One region of the Bradyrhizobium sp. USDA 3240 genome, then DNA from elsewhere that is predicted to be linked to it. Evidence: predicted binding sites of a transcription regulator. Region 1 holds the regulator's gene; each other region holds the start of a gene.
What was found. The regulator LexA, encoded in region 1, represses DNA repair genes until DNA is damaged. The targets are predictions, from matches to a motif close to TGTTCNNNNTGTGTTCNG.
Positions count from the first base shown of each region.

Region 1 (7,943 bases):
GCAACGTCGCCGTGCGGGGCGGCGACGGCCGGCTGCATCTGATGCACAGCGCGAAGGACGCCTTCCTGGTCAAGGAGTGGCTGGCGGCGGACGCCGATGCGCGGACCGCCACGGACGCCTCGCTCGGCGAGGGCGTCTCCTGCGATCCGAGCGGCTGCGTGACGCAGGGTCCCGGCGGCGCCTTCGTCGCGCTGGCGAGTCGGCCCGAGGCGCTGGCCGACGACTGCGAGCGTGCGGCGCTGATCGTGAGCGCGCGACCGGCGCCGAAGGATTGCGCGGCCTCGGTGATCGATGCCGAGCGGTTGCGGCGCCACGGCGCGCTGGTGCTGCGGCGCATCAGGGACGGCTACGCCATCGACGCGGTCAAGCCCGGCGGGATCGACCGGCCATGGTCACCGGCGGTTCCCGGCGATGGCGAGAGCGAGACCACGCTGCGCACACCCGCCAGCGCGCCGCGGCCCGCCGTCGATGCGACGCCGGCCGAGACCGATTTGCAGGGCGAAGACTAGCCGCCCAGGATTAGCAGTTGTCGGGTGGGGGGCCGGTCGGCAGCTCGAACAGGCCGAGGTGGAACTCGTCGGAGTCGGGGCCGGCGTCGGGCTTCTTGACGAGGGTGAAGGAAGCCTCCGGAAATTGCTCCCAGACCTTCAGGTCGTCAGCCGTCACCGTCAGCCAGCCGAACCGGAACATGTAGCGGCCCGGCTCCGTGACGCGTCCAGCCTTTTGCCATGTGACCTTGTCGACCACTGAGCAGGTTTCCGTGAGTGCACGTCCTCCGTGCCCAATGATGCGCCAAGGCGCGCGCCGACGCAATTCTCCTGCTGCGCCCCGGAGCCCGGCGTCCGGGGTCGCTCGAAATCGGTTAGGTCCTTCGCCGCCGGATTACTCATTCCGCGGCGACGATGCGTTCAACCCAAAAACAGCGACGCAAATGCGGAGGGCCGCCGCTCCACAACCTTCGGCTTCTGCTCGACGGGCGGATGCAGCGCCGGCAATTGCAGCACGCTGACGCGTTGTCCCTCGACCAGCTGGGTCACCAGCACATGGCTGCCGTCGGGGAATTCGACCGCGTCATGATGGCGATCGGGAACGTCGGGCTCGACCTCGTTGAACACGCCGACGCGGAAATTCATCGTCTTGGTCCAGATCCAGCGGCTGTCGTAGCGAACGTTCTCGGCGAAAGCGAGCTCGGTGCCCGGCAGCATGCAGACCGCGACAGTCGGATCGTTCTCCGAAGCAAAGCCGCGGGTCGACGTGCCGCGGAAAGTCGTGGTGATCAGCGTCTCTCCAACAATGGCGGGGCGCGACGCCACGGCGTGCAGACTATAGTCACACATCGGATGGCTCCTCTATTCGAGGTAGCGACCCGTGCCTCTCCTTGAGGCATGGGGCCTCTACCAGAGTGGACGATAGCGAACGAGTGTCTCCTCGTTTCTGGGCGATTGTACGACTGGCCGCCGAACGCCCCAATCACAAACACGCGACGCTGCGTGAGAGGTATCGGAGCGCATCGGGCAGGCCGCACGTTACGCTATCTTTCAAGGAACGATCCGATGTGTTGCTCGTTCCCTGCCGCCATCAGTATTTGCGATAGAGGCCGATCAGCTTGCCCTGGATGCGGACCCGGTTCGGCGGCAGGATGCGCACTTCATAGGCGGTATTGGCCGGCTCCAGCGCGATCGACGCGCCGCGGCGGCGGAAGCGCTTCAGGGTGGCTTCCTCCTCGTCGATCAGCGCCACCACGATGTCGCCGGTGTTGGCGACGTCGTTGCGCTGGATCAGCGCCATGTCGCCGTCGAGGATGCCGGCATCGACCATCGAGTCGCCGCGCACTTCCAGCGCATAGTGCTCACCGGCGCCGAGCATGTCGGGCGGCACGCTGATGGTGTGGCTGCGGGTCTGCAGCGCCTCGATCGGCGTACCGGCGGCGATCCGGCCCATCACCGGGACCGCGACCGGACGGTTGCCGTCGTCCTCGGCGATCGGTGGCGAGCTGCTGCGCTTGCCGAGGGTGCCTTCGATGACGCTCGGGGTAAAGCCGCGGCGGCCGTTGCCGCTGCCGGCCGAGAGCTCGGGCAGCTTGATGACCTCGATGGCGCGGGCGCGGTTGGGCAGGCGGCGAATGAAGCCGCGCTCCTCCAGCGCAGTGATCAGGCGGTGGATTCCGGACTTCGAGCGCAGATCGAGCGCATCCTTCATCTCGTCGAAGGAGGGCGGTACGCCGGCCTCCTTCAGACGTTCATTGATGAAACGCAGTAGTTCGTACTGTTTGCGCGTGAGCATCTCGAGTATTCCCCCGGTTGGTAGCGTCGTTCGATTCCGAGACTCTTCAGGTGGGCCTGCAGGCGGGGCCTGACCTCAGGAGCGCGGTGCTCGGTACAAGCGCTTCCTGGATGGTCTCCCGTTTGTAGACACCAGTACTCGAAACAAATCATGAACGGACACTATATGTTCGATATGTGTTCCGCAACCACTTAATTTCCGGTGAACGTAACGGGCAAGCGCTCAAGCGATGCCGTCTGCGCCGTCACTCGGGCAGTGTCAGGATCTCGCATTCGCTGCCTTTGCCGGCGGCAGGCGCAAACGGCGGACGCACGAGAAGTGCCCGTGCCGCAGCGAGATTCCCGAGCAGGGACGAGTCCTGCTGCATCACAGGCGTTGCGACCAGCGTGCCGTCGTCGCGCGCCTCGAGACGTGCGCGCAGATAGTCCTCGCGCTGGTCGTTGGCGGCGAGGTCGCGGCCGAGCAATGCGCTGGCGCGGACATGATGGACAGTCTTTTGGCCGCTCAGCGCCCGAATCAACGGCACCAGAAACAGGAAGGCGCAGACATAGGAGGACACCGGATTGCCGGGCAGCCCGATCACCCGCATCGCCCCTAGCCGGCCATGCATCATCGGCTTGCCGGGCCGCATCGCGATCCGCCAGAACGCCATCTCGACGCCCTCGGCCTCCAGCGACTGCTTGACCAGGTCGTGGTCGCCGACCGAGGCGCCGCCGGTCGTGATCAGGATGTCGGCGCCGGTCTCGCGTGCCCGGCGGATGCCGGCGGTGGTGGCTTCCACCGTGTCGGCGGCAACCCCGAGATCGACGGTCTCGGCGCCTTCGGCGCGCGCCAGCGCCCGCAGCGCATAGCCGTTGGAATAGACGATCTGGCCGGGACCGGGCTCCGAGCCCGGCATCACCAGCTCGTCGCCGGTCGCCAGCACCGCGACCTTCGGGCGGCGGTGCACCGCCAGCTCCGGATAGTTCATGGCGGCCGCCAGCGACAGCGCGCGGTCGGAGAGGCGGCTGCCGGCGGCGAGCAGCACGTCGCCTTCACGGAAGTCGACGCCGGCCGGGCGGATGTGCCGCCCGGCGGCAGCCAGCTCTGTGATCGTGATCTGGTCGCCGTCGACGGCGGTGTCTTCCTGGATGATGACGGCGTCGGCGCCATGGGGGATCACGCCGCCGGTAAAAATTCGGACCGCTTCGCCTGGGCCAACCGTGCGCTCGAACGGCCGGCCGGCGGCGACTTCGCCGATCACCTTGAGCCGGGCCTTCAGATCACCGGCGTCGGCCGCGCGCACGGCATAGCCGTCCATCGCCGACATCGGCTGCGGCGGCTGGGTGCGGCGCGCGGCGAGGTCGCGCGCCAGGGTGCGATGGTAGGCGGCATCGAGCGCGACCATCTCCTCCGGCAGCGGGTCGGCGCCGGCGAGGACGGCGGACAGGGCATCGGCAACCGGCATCAGGGCCACGCTCAGAGCTCCTCAATTCCTAATCACATACCAAGTGCGGTCAGAGCCCTTGCCACGTCATCCGTCGATGTCACGTGGATGGCATGAAGGCCGCGCGCCCGCGCGCCGTCGATATTGGCGGCCAGATCGTCGAAGAACAGGATCCGCGACGCCGGCACGCCGATGGCTTTTACCACATGATCGTAGGCCTCGGCGTCGGGTTTCCGGTGGCCGATCGTCGAGGACAGGAAGACCGTTCGGAAATGGCCGAGCAACTCGGTATGGACGGCTGAGAAATGCGCGACATGGGCCGGATTGGTGTTGGAGAAGGCGTACAGCGGCATCCGCTTCGCGGCGGTCGCGAGCAAGGGGGCTATCCCCGGCATCTCGCCGGTGAAGATCGCATTCCAGCCTTCGAGAAACTGCGCGTCGGTGATGTCGATACCGAGCGTCCGGCGCAGGTTTGCGAAGAACGCCGCGTCGTCAATCCGGCCGATCTCGTGATGCTTGAAGCTGTCGTCGACGACAAAGCGCGCGGCGAGATTGGCCGGCGCGCAGCCGGCATGCCGCGCCCAGTGCGCCATCACCTTCTCGAAGTCGATATCGAGCACGACGCGGCCGATATCGAACAGCAGCACGTCGACGGAATCGGGGGAGAGTTGCGAGGTCATTGCGTGAAACCCTGTACGAAAATTGCGGGCGGGCGGCAATGTCCTCGATTTGTGCGGCAGGCATGCGACGACAGGGGCGGGGTGTCGTCCTTGCGAAGGCGGGGACCCATACTCCGCGGCGGGTGTTGTTGAAGGGACGCCTCGTACCCACTTCGCCTAACCATGACCATTCGTGGTTATGGGTCCCCGCCTTCGCAGGGGCAACGATGAGGATCGTGCGCGATTCAAGTTGTCACATCACGCGGTGTCAGTTGTGGTGGGGACGCAGCCCTAAAATCTCTCGACATGAATCGTCTGAGCTTTGCTTCTCGTTTCGCCGCTTGAAAGCAGAGGGCACAGGAAAGCCGGGTGCCGCCATGGGCCACTCACATCCTGGAAAGCGCCAGGCCGAGGTAGGCGATCAGCGCGCCGGTGCTGAGAATGACGACGACGAGCGCCTGTTCCGAACGTGCTTGCAGAGTTTTTCGGCTCACGGCGATGACGCTCCATCCTTCAAAATCATACGGTCCAACTCACGTCGGCTGATATCCGTTCCGGTTCCTGGCCGGGAACTTTCATCGATGTCAGCTGCGCGGGCGCGTCGGGGTCGCTTCTCGTTGCAGGCCAGAAACGCACAACGCCGCCCGCATTGAAATACGACGGGCGGCGTTGGTTCTAGCCCCAGGAGGAATGGCAAAATCCTGACATCATGGATACGCACGACAGAGCAATAAGGTTCAGTCTACGGCTCCGTACGATTCCGGTACTCCGAAGGAGCAAAGGAAACTGTCGGGGCGAGGTCTACGATGGTGTGACCAAGTTGTACTGGCCTCAGCGTGTACCCCCTCGCTGGGGCCCTTTCTTGAGGCCGCCGATTTATCGGCGCCGCGGGGCAGCGCACAGCGAGGTTCACTTGGCGTCCTTGCCCGGACGAGCGCGCTCTCGAAGCGCGGCGACGGCGTCAGCCAACGGCATCACAGAAACGGCCCTGGCGCGCGCTCGGAGGCTCACGGTGCCTTGTTGCGCTTCACGCTGTCCGACGACGGCGACGACTGGAATACTCGCCTCATGCGCGGCAACGATCCGTCGCGACAGCGTGTCGGCGCCGGCGAACAGGACGCCTCTGATGCCGGCAGCTTCGAGCGCATCGAGAACCTTGACCGCGTAATCGGAATGATCACGCGAGATCGGCGCGACGGCGACCTGGTCCGGAGACAGCCAGAACGGCAGCGCGCCGGCATGATGTTCAAGCAGCATCGCGATGACGCGGCCGATTGAACCGAACACGGCATGGTGGATCATCACCGGGATCGCGCGATCGCCGTCCGGTCCGACGTAGGACGCGTCGAGACGGCCCGGCAGAACGCTGTCGAGCTGAACCGTTCCGCATTGCCAGGACCGGCCCAGCCGATCGCGCAGCGCAAACTCCAGCTTGGGCCCATAGAAGGCGCCTTCGCCGGGCTGGATCTCGTACGACAGGCCGCATTGGCGGGCGGCCGCGGCAAGGCTCGCTTCCGCCCAATCCCATAATTCGTCCGAACCGGCGCGCGCGGCAGGCCGGGTGGAGAGCGACACCTCAGGCTCAGGGAAGCCGAACTCGGCATAGACTTCCGACAGCAGCGCAACGAAGCGGGCGACTTCACTGGGCACGTCCTGTTCGCGGCAGAACACATGGGCGTCGTCCTGCTCGAAGCCGCGCGTGCGCATCAATCCGTGCAGGGAGCCGGACGGCTCATCGCGGTGGCAGACGCCGAACTCGGCATAGCGCAGCGGCAGGTCGCGCCAGGAGCGCAGGCCCTTGTTGAAGATCTGGACGTGGCAGGACACGACATCGGCTTGAGCGCCATTGCGCGCTCGCCGTCGGCGAAGCCGAACATATGCGCGCCGAATTTTTCCCAATGGCCGCTTCGAATCCAAAGCTCGCGGGGCAGCAGCTGGGGCGTTCGAACCTCGGCATAGCCCAACCGGCGCATTTTCCGGCGGATGTAGTCCTCCAGCACCCGATAAAGCGTGTTGCCGCGCGGATGCCAGAACACCATCCCCGGCGCATCCTCCTGGATGTGCCAGAGATCGAGACGCGTTCCGAGGCTTCTGTGATCGAGATCGTCCATAGCTTGCTCTCCTGATTGGAAGCAGCGCGGACGAGTTTGCGCATGAAAAAAGCCCCGTCCGTCGCCGGCGGGGCCTTGTCTGGTTGTGCAGTCTGTTACCGCATACGACCAGGAGACGACCCGCCAAGGCTGGTCGTCGCGGTGGTCGAAGACATGGAACAGATGTTGCGCATGTCGCTATTCTGGATTGTCTCGCCGGTCTCGTCAACCTGCCCGTAGGACGAAGCTGCCACGACCTCGCGGAATGTGAATCGGATCACGCCCGTCATCCTGAGGAGCCGCGAAGCGGCGTCTCGAAGGATCGACGGCCCAGCTGTGGCCGTGCATCCTTCGAGGCTCGCTCCGCTCGCACCTCAGGATGACGGGACGGGCATCGCGACGACGGAGGAGCGACCGCTACGCGAAAAAGTCCCCGGACATCAGTTCGAGCGGCCGGTAGTGGTGCGGTCGGCGGCGCGGTCCCGGGCGGCGCAGCCTCAGTCGTTCGGCGATGCGGGCTCACGGTTCGCCCATATCGTTCTGCGTCAGGATGCCCTGGCGCAGCGCGAGGCGGACCAGCTCGATGTCCGTGCCGACGCCGAGCTTGTCCTTGATCAGGGAATGCAGGTTCGCGACCGTCTTGGGGCTGAGATGCAGCGCCTCGGCGATCTCGTCGGTGGTCTTTTCCGCAAGCAGCATGCGCAGCACCTCGAATTCCCGCGCGGTCAGGAGATCGGCGGCGGCGCTCTCGCCGGCGAGGTGGCTGAGCGCGAGTTCGTGGTCGATATCCGGACTGATCGCGATCTTGCCTGACAGCGCGTCCATCACCGCATGCACCAGCGTCTCCGGCGGACTGGTCTTGGTGACATAGCCGCTCGCGCCGGCGCGGATCGCCTGCACGGCAAAAGCTGCGTTCTGGTGCATGGTGAATACCAGGATCTTTGCGCGCTTGTCCCACTGCCTGAGGCGCCGGATGGCCTCGATGCCGCCGATGCCGGGCATCGACAGGTCCATGATGACGAGGTCGGGTCCGGTCTCCTTGTAGAGGCGATAGGCCTCGACGCCGTCGGAGGCTTCGGCCACGACGGCGAGGCCCGGCTGCTTCTGCAGCATCGCTCGATAACCCTCCCGAACGACGGCGTGGTCGTCGACCAGCATGATGGTTCGCGCCGTATTGCTCATGCCGCGCGTTCCACGAATGCGGCCTCTCGACCGGCCGCGACGGGAACGCTGACACGGAGCGAAGCGCCGTTGGGCTGTCCGGCCTCGAAGCTCAGCCGCCCGCCGAGCGCGGCGACCCGCTCGCGCATGCCGAGCAGTCCCATGCCGGACTTCACGTGAGGATCGCCCTGGGGATCGCCGGGTCTGCCATCATCGTCGATCGCGAGCACGATTTCGCTGCCGCCGCCGTCTGACGCCGTCTCGCGCATCTCAAGCCGCAGCGTGACGCGGGTGGCGCCGGCGTGCTTGGCCGCGTTGGTGAGC
Region 1 is NZ_JBSSGD010000002.1:61,184-69,126, reverse strand. It holds gene ACVIGA_RS00685 (ComEC/Rec2 family competence protein) at 1-509, shown strand, start outside; gene ACVIGA_RS00680 (hypothetical protein) at 520-747, opposite strand; gene ACVIGA_RS00675 (hypothetical protein) at 909-1,337, opposite strand; gene lexA (transcriptional repressor LexA) at 1,579-2,283, opposite strand; gene ACVIGA_RS00665 (molybdopterin molybdotransferase MoeA) at 2,528-3,739, opposite strand; gene ACVIGA_RS00660 (HAD family hydrolase) at 3,763-4,389, opposite strand; gene ACVIGA_RS00655 (aminoacyl--tRNA ligase-related protein) at 5,278-6,138, opposite strand; gene ACVIGA_RS00650 (hypothetical protein) at 6,075-6,479, opposite strand; gene ACVIGA_RS00645 (response regulator transcription factor) at 6,978-7,640, opposite strand; gene ACVIGA_RS00640 (histidine kinase) at 7,637-7,943, opposite strand, start outside.

Region 2 (7,943 bases), 3.9 Mb from region 1:
GCGCAACCTCGACAGCCTTCGGCGGCAGCGGCGGACGGCGGTCCATCCGGTAGCCGAGCGCGCGCAGGATCGAGGCAAAGTCCTCACCGGCGGAGCCGGTCAGCGAGGTCATCGCCTGGGTGACGACAAAGCCGCGGCCATCGAACGCACCGGCGGGCTTCTCGCCCGGCGAGGTCTCGCGCCAGGCCAGCGCCGGACGGATCAGATCGGCGAGCCGTTCGAGAATATCGACGCGCACCGCGCGCTCGCCGCACTGGCGATAGCCGAGCACGCGATAGCCGTCGCGCGGCAGGGCCTTGTCGACCGGGAACGAGGTGCGGCCGCTGGAGGCGAGATGCTGCACATTCGACAGCGCGCCCATGTCGACATTGCTCTGCTTCTCGGCCCATAGCAGCGAGGCCAGCGAGCGTGCCGCGGGCTTCAGCAGCTGCGGGAAGTAGATGTGATAGGCACCGAAGCGCACGCCGTATTTGCGCAGCGCGGCGCGCGAGGGTTGGTCGAGATCCTTCATCTCGGCCGCGATCTTGCTGCGCTCGAGCACGCCGAGCGCTTCGACGAGCTGGAAGGCGATGCCGCGGGCGATGCCCTGGATATCCTCTGCCTTGGACAGTTCGAACAGCGGCCCGAGCAGCTTTTCGATATGCGTCTTGAGCCAGAGATCGAGCCGGGTCTGCACGGCTTCGCGCGAGGCGCCGGTCAGCCGCTCGTCGGAAATGATGCGCAGCCGCGGATGCAGCGCGTCGTCGGCGGCCACAAGCTTGGCGACCGCATCGCCGGTCCAGCGGATGGTGCCGTCGGAGGTCAGCACGAACTGCTCGTCGGGGGCGGCGCCCAGTTTCTCGGCACGCGTATCGATCTCGCGCGCCAGCACCTGCTGGGCTGCGGCTTGCAGCGCCTTGGCGTCGCTGCCGGCCTCGGCCGCATCAGGTGCGAAGGTGAAACCATCGAGCCGGCCGATCACGTGGCCTTCCACGATCACTTCACCGGTCTTGCCAATTTCCGTATTCAAAACTGAGTTCTCCCGCAGGCGGCGCATCAATACACTGGTCCGCCTGTCAACGAAACGCTCCGTGAGCCGTTCATGCAGCGCATCGGATAATTTATTTTCGAGATCGCGCGTGATCCCCTGCCAGTGGTCCGGGTCGTAGAGCCAGTCGGGCCGGTTGGCAACGAAGGTCCAGGTCCGGATTTGCGCGATCCGGCCCGATAGCGTGTCGATATCGCCGTCGGTCCGGTTGGCCTGGTCGACCTGGGCGGCAAACCATGCGTCAGGGATACGACCCTTTTGCATCAGGAAGCCATACAGCGTGGTCACGAGTTCGGCATGGGCGGCCGGCGCCAGCTTTCGGTAGTCCGGAACCTGGCACGCCTCCCACAGCCGCTCCACCGCTTTAGCCCCATGCGCGAATTCGCGCACCTCGGCGTCGCGTGCGACATGTTCGAGCACCCGCAGGTCCTCGGCCACCGGGGCCCGCGTCAGTGCCTCATGATTGGGCGACAGCGCCAGCGACACCTGCAAGGCGCCGAGCGAGGAGAAGTCCAACTTGGCGTTGCGCCATTGCAGCATCTTGACGCTGTCGAAGGTGTGGTTCTGCAGCGCATTGACGAGCTCCGGCTCGAACGGCGCGCAGCGACCCGTCGTGCCGAAGGTGCCGTTGCGCGTGGCGCGGCCGGCGCGGCCCGCGATCTGCGCGAATTCGGCCGGCGTCAGCCGGCGGAACTGATAGCCGTCATATTTACGGTCGGAGGCGAAGGCGACGTGATCGACGTCGAGATTGAGCCCCATGCCGACCGCGTCGGTGGCGACGAGATAATCGACGTCGCCATTCTGGAACATCTCGACCTGCGCATTGCGCGTGCGGGGCGAGAGCGAGCCCAACACCACGGCCGCGCCGCCATGCTGGCGGCGGATCAGTTCGGCGATCGCGTAGACCTCATCCGCGGAGAACGCGACGATTGCTGTTCTACGCGGCTGCCGCGTGATCTTGCGATCGCCGGCGAATTCGAGCTGCGACAGCCTCGGCCGCGTCACGATCGAGGCGCCGGGCAAGAGCCGCTCGATGATCGGGCGCATTGTGGCTGCACCCAGCAGCAGCGTCTCGTCGCGGCCGCGGCGGTTGAGCATGCGATCGGTGAAGACGTGGCCGCGCTCGAGATCGGCGGCGATCTGGATCTCGTCGACGGCGAGAAAGGACACATCGAGATCGCGCGGCATCGCCTCGACAGTCGAGACCCAGAAGCGCGGCGCCTTCGGCTTGATCTTCTCTTCGCCGGTGATCAGCGCGACATTGTCGACGCCGCCGCGGGCCGCGACCTTGTTGTAGACCTCGCGCGCGAGCAGCCGCAGCGGCAGCCCGATCAGGCCCGACGAATGCGCCAGCATGCGCTCGATGGCGAGATGCGTCTTGCCGGTGTTGGTCGGGCCCAGCACCGCAGTGACGCCTGCGCCGGGCACGCGGTCATTTCCGAACGAAGTTGAGAAAGCCATATTTTGCAGGTGTTTCTTTTATTGTCCGGCGGCTGTCAGCCGTCATTGCGAGCGAAGCGAAGCAATCCATTTCGCGTGCGCGTCGGCACGATGGATTGCTTCGTCGCTGCGCTCCTCGCAATGACGCGGAAATCCGGAAACTGATCGATCATGGGCATCATCTGAGGCGAATCTGTCTCACAATGCGACGCTTTCTGCGCCGCCCTTAAGCTTCAGAACGAGTCTAGAACGAATCGCGGCCGAATCGGTGACTCCATTCCAGACCTGAAACGTTCACCGCAACATCTCGGGCAGGCTGACGGCGGCGGCACTAGATCAAGTTTGAGAGGGCTCCACAAGCACAGGATATGCGGACTGAATTCCTTAAATTCCAGAGGCGGACGAGTCGAATCAGAAGCCGGCAAGAGTCAACTGGATTCCGGTGACGTTTGTTGCATTCCGCAGGGTCCCAACCCGTCATGCCCGGGCTTGACCCGGGCATCCATCAACCAAGAACGACCTCTCTCGAAACGGATGGATTGCCGGGTCAAGCCCGGCAATGACGAGGTGCGTTGCCGCCCTACTGCGTCTTCGCCACGCGCGGCGGCGCGGCTGTGGTGACGAAGGAGGTGGCTTCCAGCATGGCCTGGCCGAGCGGGGTCGGGATCGTCATGCGGAACGGCACCAACAGGCGGGTGCCCGCGATCGGCACGAAGGCGATCTCGATGTTGCGCTGGGCGGCGAGATATTTGATGACCGGGCGATCCGGGATGTAGCCCGAGATCGGCACGAAATAGAGCGCGCAGACCAGCGCGGGGCCGTGATAGCCGCGCTCGGCTTTCACGATCTCGACGCGCTTGAAATCCAGCTTGAGGTCGTAGCGCATGCGGCCGTCGAACACGCCGGCGCCGGTGCGGCAGACATCCGGGCTCATCAATTCGGCATTGCCGGGCGCGCGCAGGAACGAGCCGGTCATCGGATCGAACACGTTCTTCTTCTGCGCGTCCGAGACCGGCAGACGGTCGGCATCGACCGGCGGCTCCGGCTCGATGGAGGATTCCTTGATGCCGCCATTGGCCAGCACCATCCGGATCGTCTCCGACTTCTTCGATGTGGTGGTGGTCGCGGTGTAGGAGGCGGCAACCAGCGCGCCGTTGACGACGCGGCCCTGCGAGGCGCCCCCACCGCTGCCGCCGGAGAACGCCTTCAAGAGGCCCGCGGTGCCGCCTTGGGCCGAGGCCGAGAAGCTGTCGTCGCCGATTTCAATGGTCCAGCTGCCCTTGCCGACCGGGATACCGCCCAGCGTCGCCTCATACTGGGCGTCGAGCCGCCCCTGCGCGCTGGCGCGCTCGGCGCAAAACAGCAAGAGCGCACCGGCGCACAGGCCGATGAGCCGGCCGAGCGGGGGCAAAAGGGCAATGGCGGTCGTCACTTAACCTACCTGACGGTCCTGCTATCGGCGCTCTGTTCGTTGTCCATTTGGTCCTTCAATTCGGCCGGACAACACGCGCATCTGTTATGGAACCAAGACTTGCAGCCGAATACGCCCTTTATATGGTTGCCATATCCGTCGTTAAGTGGCTGGTAGCGCTTATGAACCGCCATTTCCCGGTACGGTTATGCGGCGATATAATCTTGACGCTTGGGTATTCTCCCCCTATACACCCGCGGTTCCTGGAAAATGGACGCGAATTCAAAACCCCCGCGCGGGCCGCGTGATCGCACGTGCCGCCGGAAGCGGGGATGCAATAAGGATTTTGTAAGATGTCCCGGCGCTGCGAACTGACGGCCAAGGGCCCCCAGACGGGCCACAAGGTGAGCCACTCGAACATCAAGACCAAGCGGCGCTTCCTGCCGAACCTGGCCAACGTGACCTTCATCTCGGATGCGCTCGGCCGCAACGTGCGCCTGCGCGTCTCGACCAACGCGCTGAAGAGCGTCGACCACAATGGCGGCCTCGACGCCTACCTGATCAAGGCCAAGGCCGAGGTGCTCTCGCCCCGTGCTCTCGATCTCAAGCGCGCGATCGAGAAGAAGGTCGGCAAGCCGGTGTTCGTGAAGAAGGCGAGCTGAGCTCAACCGAACGCGGAATTCGCGGAGAGAGTTTTGAACGGCCGGGTCGGATGACCCGGCCGTTTTTGTTTTGGCATGCACCGGGTACAGCGGCGAGAAAAGCTCTAGTCCTTGCTGTAAGGACCGATGCACGCTCTGTAATGAAAATCGATCGACAGTCTCGTCAGTCCGAACCACCCAAAAGCACTGGGTGTGATAATCGGCCGACAAGACCTCAAAGTGATCTTACCCGATCCCCTTGGCGATAGCGCTTGAGCATTGAAACGCCCTTGCGGCTGGCGTCCACTTTGCAAAACATGAAAGTTGTTGCGCGGGCGGCGCCAAGCATGTCCGGCCTCGCCGGCGCTCCCTGCGCGCTCTGCATCACGAGCGGGGATCAAGCTGCCGCACGACCTCGGCCGGCGGCGCCGCGCAAATGCACGCGGTCGTCCCGCAATCCTAAATCTGCATCGAGCGGCCGGTCGCCTGCCGGATCACGCGCTCCCGATCATGACACGTCGCGAGGACAGCACGGATCGCGCCAACGCCCGTCTCACTTCGGCGACCGCAACCCCGGCGACATCACCCACGCGTTGATGTGTGAGGCGGTCTCGGCCTGACGGGCCATGCGGATCAGGCGGTCGCGTGCGACGCCGGGAGGCATGACGCGGGCTTCGCCGCGGAGGCGGATCGATTCATCCGCTTGGCGTTGCTCCGGGGATAGGCGCGGGTTGGGAAGGCTGTTCTGCATCACGCTGCTCCATTCCATCCGAAGGCGGGAGCGCAATTGGCGTTCTCGGTCACCGGCAGTGCCGGATATGCGCGCGGTGATCACCCACAGTACGCCTGCGGGGCGTGGCCGGACGGTGCACTAGTGAACACAGCGAAGGAAATCGACTGAAGGGATTTGCCCGCCCCGGAGTGCACGGCCCTGGCTTTGGGGGCAGGAAATTGCAGGGCCGTGCAGGCCGGTAACCAGCCCGCTGCATCAAGTCGGAGCCGCAGCGCTTGTTCCAGCGTGCCGCGCGACGCGCCAGAAAGCGAATCTCACCAACAATTTCCACGCGACACAGCCTGACCAGTCCTTGCAGAGAAAATATTCCTCTTTCCCGACACCCCAATTGTTGCTCGGGACCCACGGGTGCGTGCTGGCATCTAGCGTTCCCTGCTCCATCAGCGAGGGTCAAGCTGCCGCAAGGCTCGGGCCGATCGCGCCGCGAGATGACGCGCGCACGCTCTCTCCCGCTGTCTGATAGGTGAATCGATCCGACCACGACGTGCATGTGCGGCACGTGAGAGGATTCTTCTTTGCGCAATGACGCGTGAAGTAAAATCGTCCATCGCATCGCACGGGGAGAGATGAACTGCTTCGTCGCTTCGCTTCTCGCAATGACGGCGTCGCGATGCTTGCGACAGGCCCGCTGACAGCTGTTGCCAATGACAGCGGTGTCATCGCTTCCATCACGCGCACATCACGCGAATCTCCGCTTGATGCGTCGAAAGCGCGTGAAGAAAGCCTTAACGCGCGCGCCGCGCACGACCAAGAAAGCCTCTAAATCACGGCAAAAACGGCGTGTCGCTGCGCCATTAATCACAACCTCACGCGATCGATCACGAGCGCATGAGGCGCATGCAAAACGCCACGATCTCTTCCAACTCATGGTGTGCAAACAAGCCGTCCGACACGATTGCGATTCGACGCGGCGAACGCCGCGCGGCTCGAACACCGTGAGGGACATCACGGCCGGCACAACTGATTGTGAGGCATGTGCGCCGCACTCTTGGGAAGAAGCCTGGCCGTTCTTACATCACGTCCAAAGAACGACCCCAATAAAGGAATTGGTCAATGCAAGTTCGCGCAGCCGAAACGCGCGGAAGACTGGTGCCTGCGCTCGCAACCGCCGCCGTGGCGGTGCTGGCCACGGCAGTCCTCGTCATCCTCGAATTCACCCCGCCCCGCGATGTGCAGGCCGCGGCCGAGCCCGGCATGATCACCTCCGCCGCCGCCAGTAGAGCCGGCGCCACCGTGCTGCCGACCGACCCGGTCACCACCGGCAGCGTGCGCTACCGCTGAGGGGCGTCGCTCTCTCATCATCGTCGTCCCGGCGAAAGCCGGGACCCATTACCACTAGTCTTTGCCGTTACCCGCCGAATGTCGCCCCAGCGTCGCACCACATAAGCAGTTGGGGTAATGGGTCCCCTGAGTTCACAAACGAAGTGCAACACTTCCTTGAGGAGGTGTTGCCATGGGGCGGACTTACAAGCAGCTCTCTCTGGACGACCGATGCGAGATTGCCTGTCTATCGGCCAATGGCAGCTCGGTCCGGCAAATCGCGGCAGCTCTGGATCGCTCGCCATCAACAATCTCTCGGGAACTGAGCCGTAATCGGAGCGTTCAGGCTGGCTACAAGCCAAATTATGCCCAGCAACAGATGCGAGCGCGGCGCTGGACGGGCGGACGCCTCGAACGGGAGCCCGTCCTGCGCCGCGCGGTGTTGCAACGCCTTCGCCGAGGTTGGTCGCCGGAGCAGATCGCCGGCCGGCTGGCCCGCGAGTGCGGGCACAAGGTGATCTCCCACGAGACCATCTACCGCTTCATCTATGGCCAACTCAGGCGCACCTCGGACTTCAGCTGGCGACGCTACCTGCCGCGCGCCAAGAGCAAGCGCGGCCTCCGCGGCAAGCGAGGCGGCAGCCCCGCAAGCTTCATCGAAGGCCGTGTTTCCCTGGCAAATCGGCCCCTTGAGGTTGCCGACCGTAGCGTCGCCGGGCATTGGGAGGCCGATTTGATGATGTTCTCGAAGTACGGTCAGGCCGTGCTGACCGTGCATGAGCGCACCTCTCGCCTGCTGCTCGGCATCCGCCTTGCCAGCAAGGTTGCGCGCGGTGTCGCACGCCATCTCGTCCGCTTCTTCGCTGCCCTTCCACAAGAGCTGCGCCAGACCGTCACCTTCGACAACGGCACCGAGTTTGCCGGTCACCTGGCGCTACATCGCCTCTCGATCGAGACCTTCTTCTGCGATCCCCACGCGCCCTGGCAGAAGGGTGGTATCGAGAACGCCATCGGCAGGATGCGCCGCTTCATCCCTCGCAAAACGGATCTCGTAACCCTCTCGACCGCCAGATTCCGCCAGTTCATCGCCACCTACAACAACACCCCACGCAAATGCCTTGACTACCGCACGCCTGCGGAGTCCTTTGCCGATCAAGTGTTGCACTTCGAGTGTGAATCCACCTCCCGGCCTTCGCCGGGACGACGGCAATAATAGTCACCCCCGCCGCAATTTCGCATCCCTGCCCCGGCGTCTCATCGCAAGCCTGCCTCCCTCGACCTGCGTAAGGTCTCCCTCGCGAACAAAACAAAAAAGCCACAGGGAGGCTCACGATGATCTGGAAGGCCATCACGGCAGCACTCGCGCTTGCG
Region 2 is NZ_JBSSGD010000002.1:3,924,361-3,932,303, forward strand. It holds gene ACVIGA_RS19255 (helicase-related protein) at 1-2,488, opposite strand, end outside; gene ACVIGA_RS19260 (DUF3108 domain-containing protein) at 3,048-3,878, opposite strand; gene rpmB (50S ribosomal protein L28) at 4,232-4,540, shown strand; partial or broken gene ACVIGA_RS19270 (DUF3223 domain-containing protein) at 4,688-4,750, opposite strand; gene ACVIGA_RS19275 (hypothetical protein) at 5,073-5,270, opposite strand; gene ACVIGA_RS19280 (hypothetical protein) at 6,366-6,593, shown strand; gene ACVIGA_RS19285 (IS30 family transposase) at 6,766-7,785, shown strand; gene ACVIGA_RS19290 (ABC transporter substrate-binding protein) at 7,905-7,943, shown strand, end outside.
Region 2: ACVIGA_RS19255 (helicase-related protein) is a predicted target of LexA. The motif match lies at 2,702-2,719, and genes of this name have one in related genera.

Region 3 (7,943 bases), 7.2 Mb from region 1:
ATGTCGCCCTGGATCGGGCCGGGACGCACGATCGCAACCTCGATGACGAGATCGTAGAAGGTGCGTGGCTTCAGCCGCGGCAGCATGTTCATCTGGGCGCGGCTCTCGACCTGGAACACGCCGAGCGACTCGCCACGGCACAGCATGTCGTAGACTTCCTTTTCGTCCTGCGGGACCGAGGCGAGCTCCCAGCGCTTGCCCTTGTGATCATCGATCAGGTCAAAACATTTGCGGATGCAGGTCAGCATGCCCAGCGCCAGCACGTCGACCTTCATCATATGAAGCGCGTCGACATCGTCCTTGTCCCATTCGATGAAGGTGCGGTCGTCCATCGCGGCGTTGCCGATCGGCACATAGGTGTCGAGCCGGTCCTGGGTCAGCACATAGCCGCCGACATGCTGCGAGAGATGGCGCGGAAACTCGATCAGCTCGGTGGCGAGCTCGACCGCGAGGTTGATCATCGCGTTCTTCGGGTCGAGCCCGGCCTGCCGTACCTGCATGTCGTTGAGGCCCTTGCCCCAGCTGCCCCACACGGTGTCGGCGAGCGCCGCGGTGACGTCCTCGGTCAACCCGAGCGCCTTGCCGACGTCGCGGATCGCGCTGCGCGGGCGATAATGGATGATGGTGGCGATGATCGCGGCGCGGTGGCGGCCGTAGCGGCGATAGACATATTGCATCACCTCCTCGCGCCGCGAATGCTCGAAATCGACGTCGATGTCGGGCGGCTCCAGCCGCTCCTTGGAGATGAAGCGCTCGAACAGCAGATCGACCTTGGTCGGATCGACCGACGTAACGCCGAGCACGTAACAGACCGCCGAATTCGCGGCCGAGCCCCGCCCCTGGCACAGGATGTTCTGGCTGCGCGCATAGTGCACGATGTCATGCACGGTGAGGAAGTAATGCGCGTATTTCAGCTCGGCGATCAGCGCGAGCTCCTTGTTCAGGGTGGCGCGAAGTTTTCCGTCGATCTCGCCGCCGAAATATTTGTCGACGCCGGCCCAGGTCAAATCCTCCAGATGCTGCTGCGCGGTCTTGCCCGGCGGCACCGGCTCGTCGGGATACTGGTATTTGAGCTGGTCGAGCGAGAACGAGATGCGCTCCGCAAAGCGCATGGTCTCCGCGATCGCGTCCGGCAGATCGCGAAACAGCCTGATCATCTCATGCGCCGGCTTGAGATGCCGCTCGGCATTGGCCTCGAGCCTGCGGCCGACAGCCTCAATCGTGGTCTTTTCGCGGATACAGGTCAGCACGTCCTGCAGCGGACGGCGCGCGGGATGGTGATAGAGCACCTCGTTGGTGGCGAGCAGCGGCACGCCCGCATCCGCGGCGAGGCCATGCAACCGCGCGAGACGGCGCTTGTCGTCGCCGCGATAGAGCAGGCTTGCGGCGAGCCAGACGCCGTCGGCGGCGCTCACTTTCAGTTGCGCGAGCACGTCGAGCGCATCGACCGCCTCGAACCGATGCGGCAGCGCCAGCACCAGCAGCTGGCCCTCGGCGAAGTCGACGAGGTCGGACAGAGTGAGCCGGCAGTCGCCCTTCTCGATGCGCTCGATGCCGCCGCCGCGCTTGCCGCGGGTGAGCAATTGGCACAGCCGGCCGTAGGCGGCGCGGTCGCGCGGATAGACCAGGATGTCGGGCGTGCCGTCGATGAAGACGATGCGGGCGCCGATCAGAAGTTTTGGCGGATGGGCGACCTTGTCGCTGTCGAGCTCCTTCCAGGCGCGCACCACGCCGGCCAGCGTGTTGTGATCGGCAAGCCCGATCACGGGGATCTTCAGTTCGCTCGCCTGATGCACATAGGCGCGCGGATCGGAGCCGCCGCGCAGGAAGGAGAAATTGCTGGTGATGCCGATCTCGGCATAATCGGGCATCAGATTCTCGTTTTGACGCGTTTTCTTCACGCGAACCGGCCTCCACTTCGCTTGAAAACGCTCTGTTTCATGCGAACAGCCCGTGCACATACCAGTTGGCCGGAACCGGCTTGCATTCCTCGTTCCGCAGCTCGCTTTCGTAGAGGCCGTCGCGAAAGATCCAGAAGCGCTGGCCCTCGGCGTCCTCGACGCGGAAGTAATCGCGCGTCAGCGCCGCGCCGTCCTGCTTCCACCATTCCATCGCGATGCGCTCGGGGCCCTCGACCCGCACCACCGCATGCAAGGCGCGCCGCCAGGTGAACTGGTGCGGCGGACCGTCGGGCACACTCGCGAACGGCACCTTGATCGGCTCGGGCCGCTCGAACAGCCGCAAGGGTCGCAGCGGCGGCTCGCCGGCGACGCGCTCCGGCCAGGCGGCCGCGCTCGCCGCGGCCAGATGATGCTGCGCCGGCAGCGCGAGCGCTGATCGTTCGGGGATATGGCTCTCGAGCGGCAGATGCACGACGACACGTTTGCCCCCGATGCGGGCGGCGACGCGGTCGATCAGCGCCGAGATCTCGTCATTGTCGTGCACTGTGGTATCGAGATCGCGCTGCTGCTGCACCACGATCTCGGTACGCCCGGCGGCGAGGCGGATGAGATCGAAGCCGAAGCCGGGATCAAGGGGATCGTTGAGCGCATCGAGCCGCTCGCGGAACAGGCGGTCGATCATCTCCGGCCGCGTCACCGGACGCCCGGTTTCGACCATGATCGCGCGCACAGCGCCATCGGTGCGGAAGAAGCTCGCTTCCAGCTGCCGCGCGCCCTTGCCCTGCTTCTCCATCGCCGCAACCAGCGTCTTGGCGAGGCTTGAGAGCGTCAGAGCGATCACGGTGTCGGTCGCGATGGGCTCGGGGAAACGCTTCTCGACGATGTAATCGGGCAGCGGCTTGCGCGGGCTGATCGGGGCATCGCCCCGCCCGAGCGCGTGGCCGAGCAGAGTGGTGAAATCGGCGCCGAACCGCGCCGAGATCTCATGCGGCGCGCGCGAGGCGACATCGCCGATGGTCTTCAGGCCGGCGCGGCGCAGACCGGTGGTCACGGCAGGATCGGCGCCGAGCGCCGACACCGGCAGCGGGCCGACCGCCTCCGCCTCCGCGCCATCGGCGATGACCTGCCCCGAGGCGGTGCGCGTCAGCGTGCGCGCGGCGATCGAGGTGCCGGCAATCGCCGCACTGACGGCAAAGCCGCGCCGGCTCAGCGCATTGATGACGATCTGCAGCAGCGCGCGCTCGCCGCCGAACAGATGCGCGCAGCCGGTGATGTCGAGGAACAGCCCGTAAGGCGGATCGAGCGCGACCAGCGGCGTGAAGCGGTCGCACCAGTCGGCGATGTCGTTCAGCGTCTTCAGATCGGCGGCGGGGTCGGCGTCGTAGACCGTAAGCTCCGGACAGATCGCCCGGGCATTGGCGAGCGGCAGCCCGATCGACAGCCCGGCGCGCACCGCCGCCTCATCGATGGCGTGCAGCATGATCGCGTTGTGGTCTTTTGCGACCACGACGCTGGGAAGAAGGTTGCTTACCTCATTCGTAAGGGACGCATGAGCGGACGGGTTCCCTCCCCCCTTGTGGGGGAGGGTTAGGGAGGGGGGTGAGCCCCACGGGCGGTGCTCGTGGCTACCCCCCTCTCCAACTCTCCCCCACAAGGGGGGAGAGAGCCCTACTACCTCCCGTGTCTCAGCTTGCGAGGCGATGTCCTGCGCGAGCTTGCGCTTGATGCGGTCGATGGGCAGGCGTGGCAGCCACAGGCTGAGGATACGCCGACGGTTCACTGAATTGGCACTCATCACATTTCCATTCCATGATCCATCGCCCGACCGGGCCATGACGATTGCGCACCAGTTCGGCCTCGAAGCGCGGCGCGCCCCAGGCGCTTGCGGCATTGCCGGGCGGCGAATGCGCCGCGCGCACGATCCAGCGCGTCTCCGCTGTCGAGGGGATCGGGGTGGCGGCGATCCGCAGCAGCAGCGCGGTGACGCCGGAGGCTTGCGCGGCCAAGGTCAATTTGCGGCTGGCGACGAGATCGAGCTGGCGCGCATCGCCCCAGACCTCGAGCACGACGGCGCCGAGCGCATCGCAGGCGAGCGCGTCGGCCGCGGTGCGCAGCCCGCTGTCGACATCGGCGGCACGCACGGTGACCAAGAGGCGCGGATCGAGGCCGAGCTCGGCCAGCCCGCGCATCGACAGCGCGCCGTTCTCGCGATCGGAAAAATCCTGCCGCACCCAGACCAGCGGCTTGCGCGCTGATATCAGTCCGGCGAGCCCGGCGATGAAGCCGGTCGCCGCGCCGCCTTGATGGCCGGCCGCGAACACCTCGTGCAGCGCAGCCGGCGCAAGCCCGCCTCGCAGCATCGCGTCTGCGCTCGTGTGTCCGAGTGCGATGCGGTTCGGCATCGCCGCCTCCGATGGCGCCTCGATGCGCGCGATGCTGCCGCGCAGAGACGCAAGCGTACCCGTGCGTGCGCCGTTCATTGCGCCGCTCCTTCCACCTGAAAATTTGAGACCGTCACTGACCAGAACAGAGAACCAAGGACTGGCTCAATTGTTCATGGTATGTTCTAATATAAAGCTAACAGGCCCTGATGAGTCAATCGGGTTGGAAATTTTTCTGATTCATCAGCAGAATCAAAGGGATTCATGATGGACGTACAACGCAAGCTAGAGATCCTGGCGGATGCTGCGAAATACGACGCCTCCTGCGCGTCCTCGGGCACCGAGCAGCGCGATTCCAGCGACGGTAAGGGCCTCGGCTCGACCGCGCCCGGCATGGGCATTTGCCATTCCTACGCACCCGACGGACGCTGTATCTCACTGCTGAAGGTGCTGCTGACCAACGCCTGCAATTTCGACTGTCTGTATTGCGTCAACCGCGCCTCCTCCAACGTGGCACGCGCCCGCTTCACCATCGATGAGGTGGTGAAGCTGACGCTCGACTTCTACCGACGCAATTACATCGAGGGACTGTTCCTCTCCTCCGGCATCATCCGCAGCGCCGACTATACCATGGAGCAAGTGGTGTCCGTCGCGCGCAAGCTGCGCGAAGAGCACCGCTTCCGCGGCTACATTCATCTGAAGACCATTCCCGAGGCCGACGACGCACTGATCGCGGAGGCCGGCAAATATGCCGACCGCCTCTCCATCAACATCGAGATGCCGGAGGAGACCAGCCTCGCAAAACTTGCGCCGGAGAAGGACGTGCGTGCCATCCGCCGCACCATGGGACGGTTGCGGCTGAAGCTTGACGAAGCCGCGGAAAAGCCTGCGACGAAAGCGAAGCCGCCGCGCTTTGCACCGGCCGGCCAGAGCACGCAAATGATCGTCGGCGCCGACAGCGCAAGCGACCAGACCATCCTCAAGACCAGCGCCAATCTCTACGGCGCCTACAGGCTCAAGCGCGTCTACTATTCGGCGTTCAGCCCGATCCCCGATGCCAGCCGCGCCTTGCCGCTGATCGCCCCGCCGCTCGTACGCGAGCACCGCCTCTATCAGGCCGACTGGCTGATGCGGTTCTACGGGTTCGGCGTCGGCGAAATCGTCGATGATACGGCGGGCGGCATGCTGCCGCTCGACATCGACCCAAAGCTCGCCTGGGCGCTGCGCCACCGCGAGCGCTTTCCGCTCGACGTTGCCAGCGCCAGTCGCGAGGAATTGCTGCGCGTCCCCGGCTTCGGCCGCAAGGCGGTCGACCGCATCATCGCAACACGGCGTGTCACCTCGATCCGTGTTGCCGATCTGGCGCGGCTTCACATCCCCCGGAACAAGGCACTGCCATTCATCGTTCTCAGTGACCATCGCCCGTCGGCACGTTTGCTCGACGCCGCCGGATTGGTGGAGCGGTTTCGTCCGCCAGCAAAGCAATTGGGATTTGGGTTTTGATGCACACCGTCACCCTCGATAGCGAAACCGACTTTGATGGCTGGCGACACGACGCACGGCGGCTGGCGCTGAACGAGGTGAAGCCGCAGGACGTGACCTGGACCGTACGCGGCGGCGCGCCGGACTTATTTGCGGCCGAGACAAATGACCTGCCCGAAACGGGAAAAGGCACCTTCAACGTGCCGGCCAAATTCGTCGAGCTGGCGAAAGCGGCGATCCTGCATCGCGCCCCCGAACGCTTCGCCCTGCTCTACCGCCTGTTGTGGCGCCTGCGCAGCCATCACGATTTGCTCAACGCTGCCACCGATCCCGACGTCGCCGAGGTCAGCGCGATGGCGCGCGCGGTACATCGCGACGAGCACAAGATGCACGCCTTCGTCCGATTCCGCGAGGTTGGCCGCGTGAATACGCATTTCGTGGCTTGGTTCGAGCCGGAGCATCACATCGTCGAGCTTGCCGCGCCGTTCTTTGCCAAGCGCTTTGCCGACATGCCCTGGTCGATCCTCACGCCCGACCTCTGCGCGCACTGGAACGGTCACGCGATCTCGATCACGCCGGGCGTAGCCAACTCGGACGCGCCGAGCGAGGACCGGCTCGAAGAAACCTGGCGAAGCTACTACACAGCGATCTTCAATCCGGCACGGCTGAAGGTGAAGGCGATGCAGACCGAAATGCCGCAGAAATATTGGAGGAACCTGCCCGAAGCCTCATTGATTAAACCATTGATCGCGAGCGCGGAGCGCACCGCCAACGCCATGATCAGGAACGAGGCGGCCGAACCGCACAAGCCGCAGAAACGGCAGGGTGAACTGATGGCCCGCAAACAAGCGCACGACGCGATCGCGGCCTTGCGCGAAGAGGCCGCCGGTTGCCGCGCCTGCCCGCTATGGAAGGACGCAACCCAGACCGTGTTCGGCGAAGGACCGCAAGGCGCGACAGTGATGCTGGTCGGCGAGCAGCCCGGCGACAAGGAAGATCTCGCAGGCCATCCCTTTGTCGGACCGGCCGGGCAGATGCTCGATCGCGCGCTTGAGGACGCCGGCATCGCGCGCGCCAAGGTCTACATCACCAACGCGGTGAAGCACTTCAAATTCGTGCCGCGCGGCAAGATCCGGCTGCACCAGAAGCCGGGCACGCCGGAGATCCGCGCCTGCCGTCAGTGGTACGCGCGCGAGCTCGCCGCCATCAGGCCGGAACTCGTGGTGGCGCTCGGCGCCACCGCAGCGCAGAGCGTGCTCGGCAAGATCACCCCGATCAACAAGAACCGCGGCCGCCTGCTCGATCACGACGGAACCAAGGTGCTCGTCACCGTGCACCCGTCCTACTTGTTGCGGCTGCCCGACGAGAAAGCCAAAGCGCTGGAATATCAGCGCTTTATCGACGACCTGAAAATTGCCGCAGATCAGTTGCGCAATGCGGCCCGCGCGGCCTGAGTTGCGCCGAACCGGCGGAACCGGGAGCTACACTTCAACGTGAAATTGTTTCTGGACGCGGACAAATACCTACAACCTTTAATTGATCCGTGGTACTGTGACGTGTTCCAAAGGTATCGGGCGTCATGTTCACGCCATGACGTACCTGAGGCGGGCGCGCTGCGCGGTTTGCTAGCCCCAATCGTGCGGCGCGCCACCTCATCTCGCAATCCTTCCCTCCTCACCCACTTGCTCGCGGCACGCGCCGGCCAGGATTTCCGGTGACCTCGATTCCCGGTGGCGTGGCTTCGCGGGCCCGGCGTCCCACTGCCGGCGTCCTCGCCTCCCACACGTCTCGCCCCACGAAACCCGGACGGTGACTTCAGTCACGATCATTGCGAGATCGGTGATCGTCTGTTGCTGAAGATTGCCACGAGGCCGCGAAGGCCCGTGGACCTTCAATGCCTTGCACAACAATTCGGCGGGATGTCCACCGTTATGGGTCGCCGGTTCATTTCACGGGCCGGATTTCAATTGCCTGTCATATGCATGGATCAAAATCGGAGGCATTGGGACAGGAGTTTACCATGAGCGATATGGCGTTACCCGGCTCGATCGAGCCCGCCCTGAAAAAGGGTCCGGACCTCGACAAGGGCTTCCACCCTATGACGGGGATCATTTATTTGGGCGTGGTCGCGGCCGCGCTGCTGTTCGTTGCCTACAGCATCTATGCCGACGTCGACGCC
Region 3 is NZ_JBSSGD010000002.1:7,259,263-7,267,205, reverse strand. It holds gene ACVIGA_RS34870 (error-prone DNA polymerase) at 1-1,871, opposite strand, end outside; gene ACVIGA_RS34865 (Y-family DNA polymerase) at 1,939-3,696, opposite strand; gene ACVIGA_RS34860 (ImuA family protein) at 3,587-4,381, opposite strand; gene ACVIGA_RS34855 (putative DNA modification/repair radical SAM protein) at 4,550-5,785, shown strand; gene ACVIGA_RS34850 (UdgX family uracil-DNA binding protein) at 5,785-7,218, shown strand; gene ACVIGA_RS34845 (inorganic phosphate transporter) at 7,785-7,943, shown strand, end outside.
Region 3: ACVIGA_RS34855 (putative DNA modification/repair radical SAM protein) is a predicted target of LexA. The motif match lies at 4,453-4,470, and genes of this name have one in related genera.

Region 4 (7,943 bases), 6.5 Mb from region 1:
ATGCCACGGGAACAGCCCGAGCACGCTGCCGCCGGTGTCGAAGAAGGCAACCTCCTCGCCGGTCGCGCGCATCTTCCTGGCGAAGCCGAGGGACTCATAAAAGGCAATGCTGGCGCGCATGTCCCTGACGCCGAGCGTGAGGACGGTGAAGCGTGCTGTCGGGGCGTTACTCATATTTACCTTTCCCGTCATTGCGAGCGAAGCGAAGCAATCCATCGTACCGCATATACCGAAGCGTGGATTGCTTCGTCGCTTCACTCCTCGCAATGACGCCTGTGGTATCAAAACAAGCTCAGCTGCTCCCCGCTGCGCTTCGGCTTGGCGAAGTGATCGGTGGTCAGCTTGGTGCGGCGCTTGTTGAGGCCGAGCTTTTCGCAGGCGATCTCGAAGCGGCGACCGATCATCCAGGCCATCGGGCCGGTGCCCTTCATCCGTGTGCCCCATTGTGAATCGTAGTCGCGGCCGCCGCGCATGTCGCGGATCAGCGTGAAGACATGGCGGTAGCGATCGGGATAGTTCGCCATCAGCCATTCGCGGAACAGATCGCGGACCTCGAGCGGCAGCCGCAGCAGCACGTAGCTCGCCTCCCTGGCGCCGGCATGGGCTGCGGCATCGAGGATGCGCTCGATTTCGGAATCGTTCAGCGCCGGGATCACGGGCGCGACCATCACCGTGGTCGGGATGCCGGCATCAGCCAGCCGCTTGATCGCCTCGAGCCGTTTCGACGGGGTCGAGGCGCGCGGCTCCATGGTGCGGGCGAGTTTCGGGTCGAGCGTCGTCACCGAGAGCGCGACCTTGGCGAGATTGCGCTTGGCCATCCGCGCCAGGATGTCGATGTCGCGGGTCACCAGTGCCGACTTGGTCACGATGCCGACCGGATGGCCAGCGCGCTCGAGGACCTCGAGGATGCCGCGCATGATCTTCCGTTCGCGCTCGATCGGCTGATAGGGATCGGTGTTGGTACCGATCGCGATCATCCGCGCCTCGTAATCGGGCGCCGCCAGCTCCTTCTCGAGCAGCGCGGGCGCGTCCGGCTTGGCGAACAGTTTCGATTCGAAGTCGAGCCCCGGCGACAGACCGAGATAGGCGTGGGTCGGCCGCGCGAAGCAATAGACGCAGCCATGCTCACAGCCGCGATAGGGATTGATCGAGCGGTCGAAACCGATATCGGGCGAATCGTTGCGGGTGATCACCTTGCGCGAGGTGTCGAGCGCCACGCTGGTCGAAAACGGCGGCAGGTCTTCGAGGCTCTGCCAGCCGTCGTCGAAGGCAACCCGCGCCTCGGCCTCGTAGCGGCCACTGGCGTTGGACTGCGCGCCGCGGCCGCGCCGCCGCTCGCGCTCGATCGCGACCGCAAGCTCGGGAAAAGGGGCAGGAACAGGTGAAGGTGCACCCGCCGGGTTATCGGAGGGCGCCGTTACCGGCGGGTGCTTGAGGGCATGAGAGGATGCTCGGCTCATGTTTTGAAGCTAACACAGTTTGAGAACAAATCAAGAACACGAACTGAGAAAATCCACAACGTGATGGCGTAAAAATCTGCAGGCGAAAAGGCTGCTTTGAATATGACAAGGTGATAACACGGCCGGAGTTTCTCCATTGTTTGAGCCAGCGAAGCCTCAAAGTCATGCTGAGCGTGATCATTCCCACCGACGGAGTTGAGCGCACCGCGGTCGCAACATTGGCCGCGCTGGTGCCGGGTGCGGCCGCCGGCGTCATCCGCGAGGTACTGCTGGTCGACCGCACCGACAGCGATGTGATGGAACGCGTTGCCGACATCGCCGGCTGTCACTTCCTGCGTTTCGAGGGCACCCGCGCCGCGGCGCTTGCGGCAGGCGCGCGGCAGGCGCGTTCGCCCTGGCTGATGTTCCTGCATCCGGGCGCGGTGCTCGACGCCGGCTGGATCGAGGAGACCACCCAGTTCATCCAGATGGTGGCGGCGAGCGGCAAGGACCGCGCCGGCGTCTTCCGCTACGCCCGCGCGCCCTACACCGACCCCGGTCTGCGCGACGGCCTCAAATTCGTCGCCCGGATGATCACCGGACCCTCGGCCGAACAGGGCCTTCTGATCGCACGCGAGCATTACGAGCGGATCGGCGGCTACCGGCCGGACGCCCGCCGCTCCGAGGCGCGGCTGCTGCGCCGGCTCGGCCGCTCCTCCCGCACCATGCTGCGCAGCCGGATCATGGTGGCGTAGGGCATATTCAAGCGAAGCAGACACCGGTTCTCGCGAAGAAAACGCTCCGGAAAGCACTTGCCATTTATTTGATTCCGTCAAATAATATGTTTGATGAAATCAAATTCCCATGACACCTCGCTCGAGAGCCAGGTTTGCCGCGGTCCGCGGCTTCAGCCGGTTCTACACCCGCAAGCTCGGCATCATCGAGCCGAAGCTCTTGCACTCGACATTCACGCTGCAGGAAGCGCGGATCATCTACGAGCTCGCGCATCGCGCGGACTGCACCGCGACCGACCTGGTGCGCGATCTCGACCTCGATGCCGGCTTCGTCAGCCGCACGCTGGCAGCGCTGCAGCGCCGCCAGATCGTGACGCGCAAGCCGTCAAAGGCCGACAAGCGCGTCAACGAGGTGGCCCTCACCGCCAAGGGCCGCACTGCTGCCGCCGATCTCGACCGCCGCTCGCGCAGCGAGGTCGGGGCGCTCTTGAAGCAGATGGACGGCGGCCGCCGCGCAGCGGTGGTGCGCGCGATGGGCACGATCGAGCAGTCGCTGGAGCCGCCGGCCGAGAAGCCGGTGGGATTCCTGCTGCGCAGCCACCGCGTCGGCGACATCGGCTGGGTGATCTCGCAACAGGGTCGCGCCTACGCGGAGGAGTATGGCTGGGACATCAGCTACGAGGCGCTGGTGGCCGAGATCTGCGCGCAGTTTCTGCGATCGTTCGATCCGGCCTGTGAGCATTGCTGGATCGCTGAGGTCGACGGCGAGCCGGTCGGCTCGGTCTTCCTGGTCAACGGCGGCAACGGGATTGCCAAGCTGCGGCTGCTGGCGGTGGAGGAGAAGGCGCGTGGGCTCGGCGTCGGCCGTGCTTTGGTCGAGCAATGCATCCGCTCCGCACGCGAGATGGGCTACAAGAAGATGACGCTGTGGACCCAGAGCATTTTGGTCGCCGCGCGCGGCATCTATGCCCGCGCCGGCTTCCAGCGGATGAAGGAAGAGAAGCACCACAGTTTTGGCGTCGACCTGATCGGGGAAACGTGGGAGCTGGAGCTTTAGGACTCCATATCCCCGTCATTCCGGGATGCGCGGTCAGGCGCAGGCCCGGAATCCATCCGGCCACAGAACCCGCGGCGAAATGGATTCCGGGTTCGCGCTTCGCGCGCCCCGGAATGACGGTAGTGGCTACGCGCTCGCGCCCTTCGCCTTCGGGCGGCGCAAATGTTCATCCAGCCGCGGCATGATCTCGACGAAATTGCAGGGCCGCGTGCGGTAGTCGAGCTGCGCGGCCAGAATGCCGTCCCAGCCGTCGCGGCAGGCGCCGGGCGAACCGGGCAGGCAGAAGATGAAGGTCGCGCCCGCAACACCGGCGGTCGCCCGGCTCTGGATCGTCGATGCCCCGATCTTGGCATGGCTCAGCATGTGGAAGGCGATCGAAAAGCCGTCCATCCGCTTCTCGAACAGCGGCTCGACCGCCTCCGGCGTCACATCGCGGCCGGTAAAGCCGGTGCCGCCGGTGGTGATGACGGCATCGACGCCCACATCGCCGATCCAGCGCCGGATCACAGCCCTAATCGCCTCGACATCGTCGGTGACGATCTCGCGCGCCGCGAGCTTGTGGCCGGCCGCGGTCAGACGGTCGGCCAGCGTGGTGCCCGATTTGTCATCCGCCAGCGAGCGGGTGTCGGAAATCGTCAGCACCGCGATGTTGAGCGGGATGAAGGTTTTGGATTCGTCGGTCGAGGACATGGCCTGCTCTCTCACTCCCTCTCCCGCTTGCGGGGGAGGGTTGGGGTGGGGGTGTCACCGCAAGTCATATAGTGGAGAGAGCCCCACCCGCATCGCATCTAACGATGCGATGCGACCTCCCCCGCAAGCGGGAGAGGTAAACCGAGACCGCGGCTACGCCCGGCAATCAATCAACGCAGCTATCCCCCACCGAACGTGTTGCAAGCCTGCACCGTGCCCTGCTGGTAGCCGGTCATGAACCATTGCTTGCGCTGCGCAGCCGAGCCGTGGGTGAAGGAATCAGGCACCACCCTGCCCGTCGCCTGCCGTTGCAGCGTGTCGTCGCCAATCGCATTCGCCGTGGTCAGCGCGGCGTCGATGTCGCCGGCCTCGAGGAAGCCCGGCCGCTTCTTCTCCTCGCGGTTGACCCAGACGCCGGAGAGACAATCGGCCTGCAACTCGACCTTGACCTGAAGCGCGTTGGCCTCGGCCTTGCTGCCGGCCTGCTGCTGCAACCGGTTCACCCGCGGGATGATGCCGAGCAGGTTCTGGATGTGATGGCCGGCCTCATGCGCGATGATATAGGCCGCGGTGAACTTGCAGGCGTTGCCCGAGCAGCCGCGGAAGCGCGTCTCGACCTCGCGGAAGAAATTGGTGTCGAGGAAGATGGTCTTGTCCGGCGGGCAGTAGAACGGTCCCATCGCCGACTGCGCCATGCCGCAGCGGCCGCCATTGGTGGCGTTGCGGAACAGCACGATCTTCGGACCGGTGTAGGTCTGGCCCGAGGCCTGGAAGATCTCGCTCCAGCGATCGTCGATTTCACCCAAGATGCCGGCGATCATGCTGCCCATCTCGTCGGTCGGCGCGCCGCGCTTGGCCTGCCCGCCCGACGACTGGCGATCGGTCTGGTAGGTCGGAGCCTGGCCGCCGCCGGTGAGAATCTCGGCACCGCCGATCAGGATGCGCGGATCGATGCCGAAGGCATAGCCGAGCAGGCCGAGCACGATGACCGTGCCGATGCCGAGCCCACCGCCGCCCATCGGAAGCCCGAAGCCGCCACCACCGCCGCCTCCGCTGTCGTCGCGACGGTCTTCGACATCGTCGCTGCGGCGGAAATCATCATAGCGCATGGCGGTTTCCCTTCACTCCGGTCGGCGCCCCAATGCGGGACACACCAACCTAAAATTTCCATTCTGTTAATCAATATCCTGCCCGGCAAAAATTGCCTAGTCGTTAGACGCGCATCCTTTGGGCCGCGAACACTGCAAGCGGCGGCAATTTACCGGTCGAATCGTGCCGGATTGATGATCCGCAAAATTTTTCGCAGAACGCGCTGATGTTGCAGCACAACGCAAACGACACTGTGCCATGTCGCGCAAAAGATGCTGCAATCTTTTGCATGAACATTTCCAATTAAGTCGATTTTTACTTTGCCGGGTCAATGTGACGCCAGTCGGTTGTTTAGTCCCGCGTCGCCGACAGCGTCGCCTGAGTCAGAGTTCTTGAGTCATGGTAGTGTCGCGTCGCGGGGCGTCTGCAAGGGCGCCCCGCACTAAATTTGAGAGTGCCCCGTCGAGCCACATCGTCATAGGCGATTGCGTGGCCGAGTTGTCGAAGCTTCAGGCCGGCTCGGTCGACCTCGTCTTCGCGGATCCTCCCTACAATCTGCAGCTCAAGGGCGATCTCAAGCGCCCCGACGAGTCGCATGTCGATGCCGTCAACGACGACTGGGACAAGTTCTCGTCGTTCGCTGCCTATGACGATTTCACCCGCGCCTGGCTGCTGGCCTGCCGCCGCGTGATGAAGCCGTCGGCAACGCTGTGGGTGATCGGCTCCTATCACAATATCTTCCGCGTCGGCGCGATCATGCAGGACCTCGGCTTCTGGCTCCTGAACGACATCGTGTGGCGCAAGTCCAATCCGATGCCGAATTTCCGCGGCCGCCGCTTCACCAACGCGCACGAGACCATGATCTGGGCCGCGCGCGACGAGAAGGCCAAGGGCTACACCTTCAATTACGAAGCGCTGAAGGCGTCCAATGAGGACGTGCAGGCGCGCTCCGACTGGCTGATCCCGCTGTGCACCGGCGAGGAACGCCTCAAGGGCGACGACGGCAAGAAGGTCCATCCGACGCAGAAGCCCGAGCAGCTGCTCGCCCGCGTGCTGCTGTCGTCGTCGAAGCCCGGCGATCTCGTGATCGATCCGTTCAACGGCACCGGAACGACAGGCGCGGTCGCCAAACGACTCGGCCGCAACTATATCGGCTTCGAGCGCGACCGGACCTATGCCGCCGCCGCCGAAGCCCGCATCGCCGCGATCGAGCCGCTGCCGGCCGAGACCTTGGCCCCGTTCATGACCGCTCGCGAGGCGCCGCGGGTGGCATTCTCCGAACTGATCGAACGCGGCATGATCGTGCCCGGCGCCAAACTCGTCGATGCCAAGAAGCGCCATGGCGCCCTGGTGCGCGCCGACGGCGCCATCATGCTCGGCGACAAGGTCGGCTCGATCCACCGCATCGGCGCGGTCGCACAAGGCTCCGGCGCCTGCAACGGCTGGACCTTCTGGCACGTCGAGACCAAGACCGGCCTGAGGCTGATCGACGAACTGCGCGCCGAGATCCGCTCCGGGATGGCGGTGGGCTGAAGTCCCGCCGCGAATCCGGCGCCGTCTCTCCCTCTTCGTCATTCCGGGGCGCCGCAAAGCGGCGAGCCCGGAATCCATTGCACCACCTGCTATGCGGCCCGATGGATTCCGGGTTCTCGCTTCGCGAGCCCCGGAATGACGAGTGGAGAATGATGACGCCGTCTTGAACGTGGGCCGCCTTGTTGCGCCGCGGCGGCGGGCCTACATTGAGTCGCGTCACTTGCCGTTTCGATTGGTCGCCCGATGCGAAGACAATCCGAGACCTTGCTGCTGGTGCCGCTGTTGCCGATCTTCCTGCTCGGCATGTTTCCGATGCTGCTGATCGGCTTGCTCGGATTCTTCGGCCTGATCATTTTCGGCATCCTGCTGGTCTGCGTCGGCCTCACGCTCGCTCTCGAGGCGCATGGCGAGTTCAATGAAGAGATCATCGTGCACGGCTTTGCCCGCGGCTCGGAGCGCGCGACACAGCTTTCCAACCTGCACGCCGCGACCCGTTCCGCCGCCGTGCTGGACGTCGCGGGCGTTGCGCTGATCGTCGCGGGTATCCTGGGCTTCTTCTGGGGCTGACCAGCGCGACACGCGACCCTGATTCACAAACTCGTCGCTTGCGCATTGCAGCGAATTTTGCGCATGAGGGGCCAAGCGGCCCTCGCCCGCCGCGTCCCGATTTCGCCGGTCACAAGAACCAAGAGAGTCCCTTCATGATCAAATTCTATTTCAATGGTGCGCCGAACCCGAACAAGGTTGCCCTGTTCCTGGAAGAATCCGGCCTGCCGTTCGAGGCGATCCCGGTCGACACCCGCAAGGGCGAGCAGTTCGCGCCGGAATTCCTCAAGGTCAATCCGAACGGCAAGGTGCCGGCGATCGACGACGACGGGGTGCTGGTGTTCGACAGCAACGCCATCCTGCTCTACCTCGCCGAGGAGAACGGCAAGTTCCTGCCTGCCAATACGCCGGCCAACCGCGCCGCGACGCTGTCCTGGCTGATGTTCATCGCGACCGGCCTCGGTCCGTATTCCGGCCAGGCGGTGCATTTCAAGCATTTCGCGCCGAAGGACCTCGACTACGCCAACAACCGCTACCAGTACGAGGCGCATCGCCACTACAAGATCCTCGACGATCATTTGGCAAAGTCGCGCTACATGGTCGGCGACAGCTACACGATCGTCGACATGGCGTTCTGGGGCTGGGCGCGGATGGCGCCGTTCATCCTCGGCGAGGAAGGCTACGCGAAGTATCCGAACGTGAAGCGGCTGGTCGACGAGATCTCGGCGCGGCCGGCGGCGGCGCGCGCGATCGCGCTGAAGGACAAGCACACCTTCAAGGCGGAGATGGACGACTCGGCCCGCGACATCATGTTCGGCCACCTCAAGTCCAAGGTAGCGTAAGCCGTCCTTGAAC
Region 4 is NZ_JBSSGD010000002.1:6,524,912-6,532,854, reverse strand. It holds gene ACVIGA_RS31615 (VOC family protein) at 1-174, opposite strand, end outside; gene ACVIGA_RS31610 (PA0069 family radical SAM protein) at 282-1,460, opposite strand; gene ACVIGA_RS31605 (glycosyl transferase) at 1,625-2,194, shown strand; gene ACVIGA_RS31600 (bifunctional helix-turn-helix transcriptional regulator/GNAT family N-acetyltransferase) at 2,304-3,230, shown strand; gene moaB (molybdenum cofactor biosynthesis protein B) at 3,357-3,920, opposite strand; gene ypfJ (KPN_02809 family neutral zinc metallopeptidase) at 4,100-5,029, opposite strand; gene ACVIGA_RS31585 (site-specific DNA-methyltransferase) at 5,409-6,542, shown strand; gene ACVIGA_RS31580 (hypothetical protein) at 6,786-7,109, shown strand; gene ACVIGA_RS31575 (glutathione S-transferase family protein) at 7,244-7,930, shown strand.
Region 4: ACVIGA_RS31610 (PA0069 family radical SAM protein) is a predicted target of LexA. The motif match lies at 1,482-1,499, and genes of this name have one in related genera.